Linked DNA regions of Candidatus Thiodictyon syntrophicum. The protein of the gene in region 2 interacts with the protein of the main gene of each other region in a pairwise test. Links are inferred from orthologs where the notes say so. Each region holds a gene or a part of one and is shown on either strand. Other genes may lie near its edges.

What was found.
Region 1: the proteins of THSYN_RS03530 (region 2) and mrcB interact in binary tests that used the Escherichia coli proteins (3 or more experiments, as listed by UniProt). The link is inferred for Candidatus Thiodictyon syntrophicum from one-to-one orthologs.
Region 3: the proteins of THSYN_RS03530 (region 2) and mtgA interact in binary tests that used the Escherichia coli proteins (3 or more experiments, as listed by UniProt). The link is inferred for Candidatus Thiodictyon syntrophicum from one-to-one orthologs.

The regions. Positions count from the first base shown.
Region 1 is NZ_CP020370.1:1,951,445-1,954,708, reverse strand. What follows is about bases 72-3,184. They hold mrcB (penicillin-binding protein 1B), read right to left. Parts: upstream 2,791-3,184; coding sequence 352-2,790; downstream 72-351. Other genes in these bases: THSYN_RS08330 (ABC transporter permease), read right to left, coding at 2,977-3,184; THSYN_RS08340 (hypothetical protein), read right to left, coding at 72-282. In the rest of the region: more of THSYN_RS08340, read right to left, coding at 1-71; more of THSYN_RS08330, read right to left, coding at 3,185-3,264. UniProt on the Escherichia coli protein: Cell wall formation. Synthesis of cross-linked peptidoglycan from the lipid intermediates.
Region 2 is NZ_CP020370.1:809,527-812,677, reverse strand. Bases 152-3,151 are described here. They hold THSYN_RS03530 (peptidoglycan D,D-transpeptidase FtsI family protein), read right to left. Parts: upstream 2,528-3,151; coding sequence 776-2,527; downstream 152-775. Other genes in these bases: rsmH (16S rRNA (cytosine(1402)-N(4))-methyltransferase RsmH), read right to left, coding at 2,801-3,151; ftsL (cell division protein FtsL), read right to left, coding at 2,514-2,804; THSYN_RS03535 (UDP-N-acetylmuramoyl-tripeptide--D-alanyl-D-alanine ligase), read right to left, coding at 152-776. Also shown: more of THSYN_RS03535, read right to left, coding at 1-151. UniProt on the Escherichia coli protein: Essential cell division protein that catalyzes cross-linking of the peptidoglycan cell wall at the division septum. Required for localization of FtsN.
Region 3 is NZ_CP020370.1:503,073-505,987, forward strand. Bases 70-2,833 are described here. They hold mtgA (monofunctional biosynthetic peptidoglycan transglycosylase), read left to right. Parts: upstream 70-933; coding sequence 934-1,734; downstream 1,735-2,833. Other genes in these bases: THSYN_RS02200 (GAF domain-containing protein), read left to right, coding at 70-905; THSYN_RS02210 (hypothetical protein), read right to left, coding at 1,759-2,379; THSYN_RS02215 (hypothetical protein), read right to left, coding at 2,376-2,795; THSYN_RS02220 (hypothetical protein), read left to right, coding at 2,830-2,833. Also shown: more of THSYN_RS02200, read left to right, coding at 1-69; more of THSYN_RS02220, read left to right, coding at 2,834-2,915. UniProt on the Escherichia coli protein: Peptidoglycan polymerase that catalyzes glycan chain elongation from lipid-linked precursors. May play a role in peptidoglycan assembly during cell division in collaboration with other cell division proteins.

The DNA.
Region 1 (3,264 bases), 1.1 Mb from region 2 along the record:
GGCCGCCGGCGCCTGCGGTGCGGGGGCAGCGGCCACTGCCGACGGCGGTTCCGGTTCCGGTTCCGGTTCCGGTTCCGGCTCAGACCCCGGCTCGCGGTAGGCATAGACCGCAGTCGCCTGCTTCTTGGATGCCGCGGGCTTCGGCGGCGCCTTGGCCACCGCTGCGACCACCACGGGTGCCACGGGGGCGACTTCGGCCGGCGTCGGCATCGCCGGCGGTGGCGAGTCCATCCGCGGTGAGAGGGTCACCACCGGCGCCGGCGGGCCTTCGCGCGGGCCCATCGCGCAGGCCGCCAATCCGCAGACCGGGAGACAGATGCAGACAAGGATTCGAGGGGCGTTGAACATCGGCTACGAATTGCTCAAGAAGAGATTTTCAGTCGGTGGCTGCGGCTTCGGCTGCGGCTGCGGCTTCGGCTTGGGAGCGGAGGTCGGCGCGGGGACCGCCGCGGGACGGGCCGCCGCGGGCGCTTGCGGCGGCTCATCGGCACGGCCTTTGGGCGCATCCGAGCGTTTCGCGGCGGACCGGGTGTCCGCCTTGTCCGCACACCCGCCGCCCGCCGGCCCACTACCCACGATATAGGGTATGCCGGATTGGCCGCAGGCACCCGACAGCACGACGCCCTCCGGGGGCGACTGCGTGAGTGGCTCGTTCGGGATCGCCAGCATGAACTCGGCCCAGACGCGCAGCGCCCCGGTACCGCCGGCAAACCCCGTGGGCTTGTAGTCATCACGCCCCATCCACACGACGGCGACCTTATCGCCGCTGAAACCGGCAAACCAACTGTCGCGCCCGTCGTCGGTCGTACCGGTCTTGCCGGCCATGGTCAGGCCGCTGGGCAGGCGATTGCCGAGCCACTTGGCGGTTCCCTGGCGGACCACCTGCTGCATCGCCCAGCCGGTCAGATAGGCCGCCCGCGGGTCGACCACCGCCTCCACCGCCAGGGGATAGCGGTTGAGCGGGCGACCGTTCACGTCCATCACCTCGCGGATCGCGCGCAGGGGGGCGCGGTAACCGCCCGCGCCAATCGTCTGGTAGATCTGGGCCACCTCCAAGGGTGACAGGGAGACGGACCCCAACATCATGGCCGGTACCGCGACAATCCGCCGTTGGGCACCCAGGCGATAGAGTGTTTCGGCCACCTCCTTGACCCCGATACTCATCCCCAGATTGACGGTCGCCAAATTCCAGGAATGCGCAAGGGCCTGATACAGCGGCACGGAGCCGTGGACCGAGTGATCGTAGTTCTGAGGCGACCAGAGATCACCCCCGATCCGCAAACTGTAAGGCTGATCCGGGATGTTGGTCGTCAGCGTATAGCGCTTGGGATTGGACAGGGCCGCCAGATAGACCGCCGGCTTCACCAGGGAGCCGATCGAGCGTACGGTGTCCAGGGCGCGATTGAACCCCGCGTAGCCCGCCTGGCGCCCGCCCGCCAGGGCCAGCACCTCACCGTTGGTGACCGAGGTGACGACCGCCGCGGTCTCCAGGGTGCCGACGCGCATCCCGTGTGACTTCTCCAATTCGCGCAGCCGTTTCGGCAGCGCGGCCTCCACCGCAGACTGAATCAGCGGGTCGAGCGTGGTGAAGACGCGCAGACCCTCGGAGCGCAGGTCCTCGTCGCGATAGTCACGTTGCAGTTGGCGGCGCACCAGTTGGATATAGTCGGGGTACTCGCCGGTCGGCCGCCCGCCCCCGTCGCGCAGCCCGAGCGGCGCGGACTTGGCCAGGTCACCGTCGGCGGCGCCGATGACCCCGTCGCGCACCATCACGTCGATCACCAGGTTGCGCCGCTTCAGCGCCGCCTCCGCAAACCGCCGTGGATCCAGACTGGAGGGGGCCTGCACCAGACCGACCAGCAGCGCGGCCTCCGCAATGCCCAGCTCGTCGAGGTCGCGGTTAAAGAAGAAGCTGCTCGCAAGGCCAAATCCGTGGATGCCGCGGCTACCGTCCTGGCCCAAGTAGATTTCGTTGGCGTAGGCCTCCAGGATGTCGTCCTTGTTGTAACGCCACTCCAGCAGCAGGGCCATATAGGCCTCGTTGAGCTTGCGCGTCATCGTGCGATCGGCAGTCAGATAGAAGTTCTTGACCAGTTGCTGGGTCAGGGTACTGGCGCCCTCCACGACACTACCGGCACGGAGGTTGTGATAGCCGGCACGGATGATTCCGCGCGGATCGATCCCGCTGTGGCTGAAGAAGCTCCGATCCTCGACGGCCAGCAGGGTTCTTACCAGCAGGTCCGGCAGGTCCTTGCGCTTCACCAACACCCGGTCCTCGTTGTGGGTCGGGTAAATGCTCGCGATCAGCGCAGCCTCGAGTCGCACCAGGGCCGGCGCGGACCCGTCGCCTGCATCACGCAGGGCCGCCACCTTGGCATCCTTAAGATCCAGTTCCAGCAAGCGTCCCGGCTCCTCGCCGTCCCAAAAACGAAAACTGCGGGTGTGCACCACGAAGCGCCCGCCGTCCCGGCTGTAGGTCCCATCGGCCGTCGGGTCGGTCACCTGCCGATAATTCAGCCGCGCGAGTTCAGCGTCCAGCTGCTCGGGTGTCAAGGGCCGATCGACGTAGATCTCCAGCGGGCGCGCGAACACCCGGGCCGGCAAGGCCCAGCGTTTGCCCTCGAATTTCGCGCGCACCACCCGGTCGAGATGGACACCGTAGAGGGCACCCGCCAGGCCGACGGCGACGCCGACCAGCAAGGCCCACCGCAGCAGAAATCCGCTGATGCGGCGGCGCGGACGCGGGGGCGGATGGCGCCCGGAATGATCGGAAGAATAAGTGTTGGGCATCGTCACGGATAGGTTCCAGTCCGATCACGGCACCGGCGCCACGTGGGCCGCCCGGCGGTCATAACAGGGTTCCCGGGCGGACCGCAACGGGTCGGCGCATTTCCTGAAGGCTTCATCTGCTTATAGTCCCATGTGCAGTAGACGGTTACAAGCGCCGGCCACTTCGCCGGGCCGGGCCTGGCCTCATCAGGACTTGACGCCCACCCCGCGACGCAGCAACTCCAGGGCAAACAGGGCGAAGAACAGGATGAACGCGAGGATAATCCCAAAAGCCACTCCGAGAGGGATGTCACTGACCCCATGAAGACCGTAGCGGAAACCATTGACCATATACAGGACCGGATTCGCCAATGACATACCCTGCCAAAACTGCGGCAGCAAGTCGATTGAGTAGAAGACACCGCCCAGGTAAGTCAGGGGCGTCAGGACAAAGGTGGGGATGATCGAGATATCATCGAAGCTGTTGGCGAAAAC
Region 2 (3,151 bases):
CCGTCCGCGTCCCAGCGCGACGCAATCGAACCGCTCGCCGCCCACAGGTCGGCCGGGGTATCCAGGGCGAAGGTCAGCACCGCTCGACCGGCCGCCAGCCCCTGCCACAGGGGGGTGTAGGGTGAGTCGCCGGGCACCACGAAGACCCCGTCGGGCGGCAGCCCTTGGGCGATCTCCCCCTTGGCGCGGGCCACCCCCTCAAGGCTGCCGAAGCCCTCCAGGTGGGCGCGCCCGGCATTGGTGATGAGCGCCACCTCCGGTTGGCCGATGGCCGTCATGTAGGCGATCTCACCCGGATGGTTGGCCCCCATCTCCAGCACCAGGAAGGCCTCTTCCCGGGCGCGCAGCAGGGTCAGGGGCATGCCGATGTCGTTGTTCAGGTTGCCCTGGGTGGCGCGGGTCGGCCCGACCTGGGAGAGGATGGCGGCGAGCAGTTCCTTGACCGTCGTCTTGCCGTTGCTGCCGGTGACCGCGGCCACCCGGCCCGGGAAGCGCGCGCGCCAGGCCGCGGCCAGTGAACCCAGGGCCAGCCGGGTATCCGCGACCACCCATTGGGGCAGGTCGAGCGGCAGCGCGTGGTCCACCAGGGCCGCCGCCGCGCCCTTGGCCCGGGCGCCCGCCACATAGTCGTGACCGTCGAAGCGCTCACCGCGCAGGGCCACGAAGAGCGCCCCGGTGCAGTCCGCGCGGCTGTCGGTCACGACGGCGCTGAAGGGCAGGTCCGCGCCCAGGAGGCGCCCCCCGACGCGCTCGGCGGCCGGTCTCAGGCTCCACATCATGGGACTGCCCGCGCGCCGGCCAGCAACATGGCCGGCGCCGGCTCATCCGGAGGCACGTTGAAGAGGCGCAGCGCCCCCTCCATGACCTTCGCGAAGATCGGCGCAGCGACCACACCGCCGTAGTAGGCGCCCCCGCGCGGCTCGTCGATCATGACCACCATCACCAGACGCGGATTGCCGGCCGGCACCATCCCGGCGAAGAGTGCCTGGTAGCGGCCGGCCGCGTAGCCGTGGCGGCCGCTCGCCTTCTTGGCCGTACCGGTCTTGCCCCCGACCCGATAGCCCGGGATGGACGCGCGCTTGGCGGTCCCCTTGTCGGAGACCACGGTCTCCATCATCATCCGCACGGCGCGGGCGGTCTTGGTACTCATGACGCGCGTCCCCTCCGGGATCTGGTCGCGCTTGACCAGGGTGACCGGGCGCTTGACCCCGTCCGCCGCCACGATCGCGTAGGCCTGGGCCAACTGGAGCGCGGTCACCGAGAAGCTGTAGCCGAAGGCCATGGTGGCATGGTCAAAGGGCCGCCAGTGGGTGTAATTGCGCAGGACGCCGCGTGACTCGGCCGGGAACTCCACCCCGGTCGGGCGCCCGAAGCCGAGCGCGTCGTACTGCTTCCACAGGCCGGCGTAGTCCATCATCTGGGCGAGCTTGACCACGCCCACGTTGCTGGACTTGGTAATGATGCCGGTCACGTCCAGGCCGCCGTAGTTGTGCACGTCCTGAACGGTATTGCTCCCCACATGCAGGGGACCGGCCGTGTTGATGCGCGTCGTGGGCGTCACCAGGCCGCGCTCCAGCACCGCCGCCACGACCAGCGGTTTGACCGTGGAGCCGGGCTCCATCACATCGGTGAGGGCGCGATTGCGGCGCCGGTCGGCCTCCCGCCCGCTGAGATCGTTGGGGTTGTAGCCGGGCTGATTGACCATGGCGAGCACCTCGCCGGTGCGCACGTCCACCACCACCGCGGTACCGCCCACTGCCTTGTTCTCCGCCACCGCGGCCTTGAGTTCCCGGTAGGCCAGAAACTGCAGCCGCCGGTCCAGGCTCAGCACCAGGTCCTTGCCGGGCCGGGGCGGGCGCACCTGCTCGACCTCCTGCACGATGCGCCGCCGCCCATCCTGCAGGACCCGGCGCTGGCCGGGCTCGGCACGCAGCAGCTTGTCATAGGCGGCCTCCATGCCCTCCTGGCCGTGGTCCTCGATGTCCGTGAAGCCCAGGACATGGCCGAAGACCTCCACCCCAGGGTAGAAACGCCGGTACTCACTCTCGAAGTCCACCGCGTCGAGACCGCGGGCCGCGATCAGGGCGCGCACGGCGGCCGCCTCGTCGATACTGACCCGGCGCTTCAGATACATGAAGCCCCGTTCGGCATTGGCCCGGACGCGCTCGCGCAGCTCCGCGGGCTTGAGCCCGAGACTGCGGGCCAACTCCGGCAGGACCTCGGGGCGGGCCACGAGTTTGCGCGGATCGGCCCAGACGGTCTCGACCGGGGTACTCACCGCCAAGGCCTCCCCATTGCGGTCCAGGATCATGCCGCGGCGCGCGGCGATCTCGCCCAGGCGCAGGTAGCGGCGCTCACCCTCCCCGCGCAGGAACTCGGTCTCCACCACCTGACGGTAGAAGACGGCGGAGACGACCATCACCATGGCGGCCGCCAGGCCCCACAGCAGGACGGCCCGCCGGACCCGCGGGTTGGGCGTGGCGCGCACGGGATCGGCGCGCCTGATCCGACGTTTAGGGGAACTCATGGTCAGCCTCTTCGATCAGCATCACGTCACCGACACGGGGGAGATACATGCCCAGCTCGTCGCGCGCCTTGCGCTCGACCCGCACATCGGTGGACAGCGCGGCCTCCTCCAGGCGCAGGTGGTTCCATTGCAGGTCCAGTCCGTCACGTTGGCCGCGGATTTCCTGCAACTGGTTGAAACTCATCCGCGTGAGATACTTGGCGTGGACGACCAGGACACCGGAGGCGGTGATCGCCAGCAGCAGCACCAGCACCGTCGCGACCCGTCCGCGATTCATGGCAGGCGCTCCGCCACCCGCAGGACGGCGCTGCGCGAGCGCGGGTTGGCCGCCACCTCCGCCGCCCCCGCCTGCCGCGGCTTGCCCACCAGCCGCAGCCGTCCACACGACTGCGCCGCGGTCACCGGCAGCCCTTTAGGGAACCGGGGGCCATGCGCCTCGTCGCGCATAAAGCGCTTGACGATGCGGTCCTCCAGCGAGTGGAAGCTGATCACCACCAGGCGCCCGGCGCCGTCGAGCAGGTCGCACACCGCGGCCAGCGCGCGCCTGAGCTCACCCAACTCGTCGTTGACCTGGATGCGCAGGGCCTGGAAGGTGCGGGTGGCCGGGTGTTTGCCCAGCTCGCG
Region 3 (2,915 bases), 310 kb from region 2 along the record:
ACTTGTATCGACAGAACAGCCACCGCCAGATCCCCGACATCCAGGCCGTCCCGGTCCCGCTCGAGGTCCTGCCCGGGACCGATCCGGATCTGAGCCGCTCGGACCTGCGGGCCGTCTCCCCGGTGCATCTGCGCTATCTGGCCAACATGGGGGTCGCGGCCTCCCTGTCGTTCTCGATCCTGGTGGGCGGCAACCTGTGGGGACTGGTCGCCTGTCACCACCGCCGGCCCCGCTTCCTGTCCGTGACGGTGCGCGCGCAGTGCGTGGAGTTGACCCAGGCCTATGCGTTGGGGATCAGCGCCTTCCTCGCCCACCAGCGGCTGCGCCGGGTCAGTGGTCTGGACGCGGACCTGGAGGGCCTGGTGGACCTGGTCCTGGACGCGACGCAGCGGCGACACCCCACGGCCGCCTTGGAACGGGGACTATTGGACCTGTTCCAGGCCGGCGGGGCAGCCCTGGTGGATGCCCAGGGGATCAGTGCCTTCGGTCAGGTGCCGACGCAAGGCGAGATCCGCGCCATCGATGACTGGTTCATCGGGCAGCCCGGGGATGAGGTGCTCGCCACCGATCGGCTGGCGGCCGAGTCCGGCCTGATCCTGGACCTGGAGCGCGCCGCCGGGGTCCTGGCGGTGCGTGCTCGCCCCCGCCGGGCGGGCGGGCCGGACCGGCGCTGCTACTGGTTTCGCCCGGAACAGGCGCGCACCGTGCGGTGGGCCGGGGACCCGAACAAGGACGCCGGTGCGGACCCCGCGACTGCGGCGCTCAACCCGCGCCGCTCCTTCGACCTGTGGGTGGAGACCACCCGCGGCCTCTGCGCCCCCTGGGACGACCTGGACCTGATGGCCGCCCGCAAGCTGCGCCTGCTGCTGCGACGCAGCGGGTTGCGGGCGGGGACCTGGCTCTAGCGGGCCGGGACAGCAGGTTGGCGCGCGCATGAACCCAGCACTGAGCGAACCAGAGGTGCCGCAGCCGGCGGCACCGAGTACGGCCGCGCCGCCGGTCGCCGCGCTCGGTGGGCCGCGGTGGTCCCCGCGGGGTGTCTTGCGGGTTCTCTGGTACCTCCTGTCCCGGGGCCTGGCGGCCCTGGCGCTGGGCAGCGCCCTGCTGGTCGGCGCCCTGCGCTGGATCGATCCGCCCGTGTCCTCCTTCATGGTGCGCCAGGCGCTGGTCGCCTGGCGGATCCATCGGGCACCGCCCTACTTTTACCACGCCTGGGTACCCTGGGGGCGCATCCCGCCGGTCCTGCCCCTGGCCGTCATCGCCGGCGAAGACCAGCGCTTCGCCTACCACCATGGATTCGACCCGGTGGAACTGCGCCAGGCCCTGGCCGCCTGGCGCCGCGGCGGGACCCTGCGGGGGGCCAGCACCATTACCCAGCAGACGGCCAAGAATCTCTTCCTGTGGTCGGGGCGCAGTTGGGTGCGTAAGGGGCTGGAGGCCTGGTTCGCCGCCCTGATGGAGGTGCTGTGGTCCAAACAGCGCATCCTGGAGGTCTATCTCAATATCGTCCAGTTCAGCCCCAGCACCTACGGGGTGGGGGCGGCCAGCGAGCGCTATTTTCACCGGGCGGTGGATGACATCACCTTGCGGGAGGCGGCCCTGCTCGCCGCCGTCCTGCCCGCCCCCGGCGCCTACCGCCTGGACCGCCCCTCGGCACGGCTGCAACGACGCGCCGATTGGATCGCCGATCAGACCCAGCGGATCGGCGGGCGACGCTATCTGGAGCGCCTGTGAGTCTGGCCCTCACCGCGCCTGCCGCTAGTTGGGGGCGACCGTCCGCACCCGATATTCACGCAAGACCCACCGTTCGCCCCCCCCGGTCCTCACCTTGTCGATTACGGCCGTGAACCGCGCCGTCTCTTGCACCTCCGCGCCCTGCCGGCTCCAGGTCTGCGGGGTGGCGTGCACATCGAGCGGGCCAACGCCGCCGGGTTGATAGATGATCCCTTCGGCCTGATAGTGCCCCGCCTCCCCGCGCGCCGTCAGGGTCCGGACCTGCGAAAAGGGCAGGGCCTCCCCATCGGCCAAGGGCACCGAATAGGGTGCACCCCGGTGGGCACCCAGGGTTCGGCCGAAATACTTCTCGGTGGTGCGGTCGACCGACTCCGCCGGCACCAGCACCGACAGTTTGTCCCGGCTCACCTTGAGTGTCTTGAACTTGTTGATGTAGTTATGCGCCAGGGCAAAACTCAGCAGGGCGTCGTCGGACAGGCTGCCCGGGGTGAAACTCTCCACCCGCGCCTCGGAGAAGTTACTGAAGAAGGTATCGAGTTCGCGTCTTTGCGCCGTATCGAGTTTCTCCGCCGCCGTCGCACCGGCGATGACGGCGAGGAACAGGGCCGCCGGCCGCGCGACGCCAATGGTCGACCGGGTATTCACTTGATGGTCACCGTGAGTTTATAGGACGCGCTACCGCGGGTGCCGCCGACCTCGATCAGATACTTGCCGGAGGCCGGCAAAGGGCCTTCCCACTTCATCGCATCCTCACCCTCGCCGGCACCCGCCAGCGTCGGTCCGGTGATCGTCGGCACGCCGTCATCCACAACCGATTTGTATCCCGGCTGATAAATCGTGAAGGCCGCATTCTCTTCCTTGGAACTGATACTGACCGTCATGGTCTGGCCGGCATTGGCGGTGATATCATAGCGATCCGTCTCGCCCCGCACGACGCTGGCGGCCAGGGTGGCGGAGGACTGCCCCTTGGGGAACTGGATGGCCTTGCGGACGCCCTCGGCATGCAGGCTGCCGAGACCAGCGAACAAGAGCGCGGCGCAGAGGAATGCACTGGGCTTCATCGACGACTCCGAATACTCGTTTAGCGATTGAGATATGGCAACAAGAGCATTGCTGACGGTGCTTACCCCCAGTCCCTGGGTCGGCCTCGGCCGGGCCGGTGACGCGGCGCAATTGGGGCC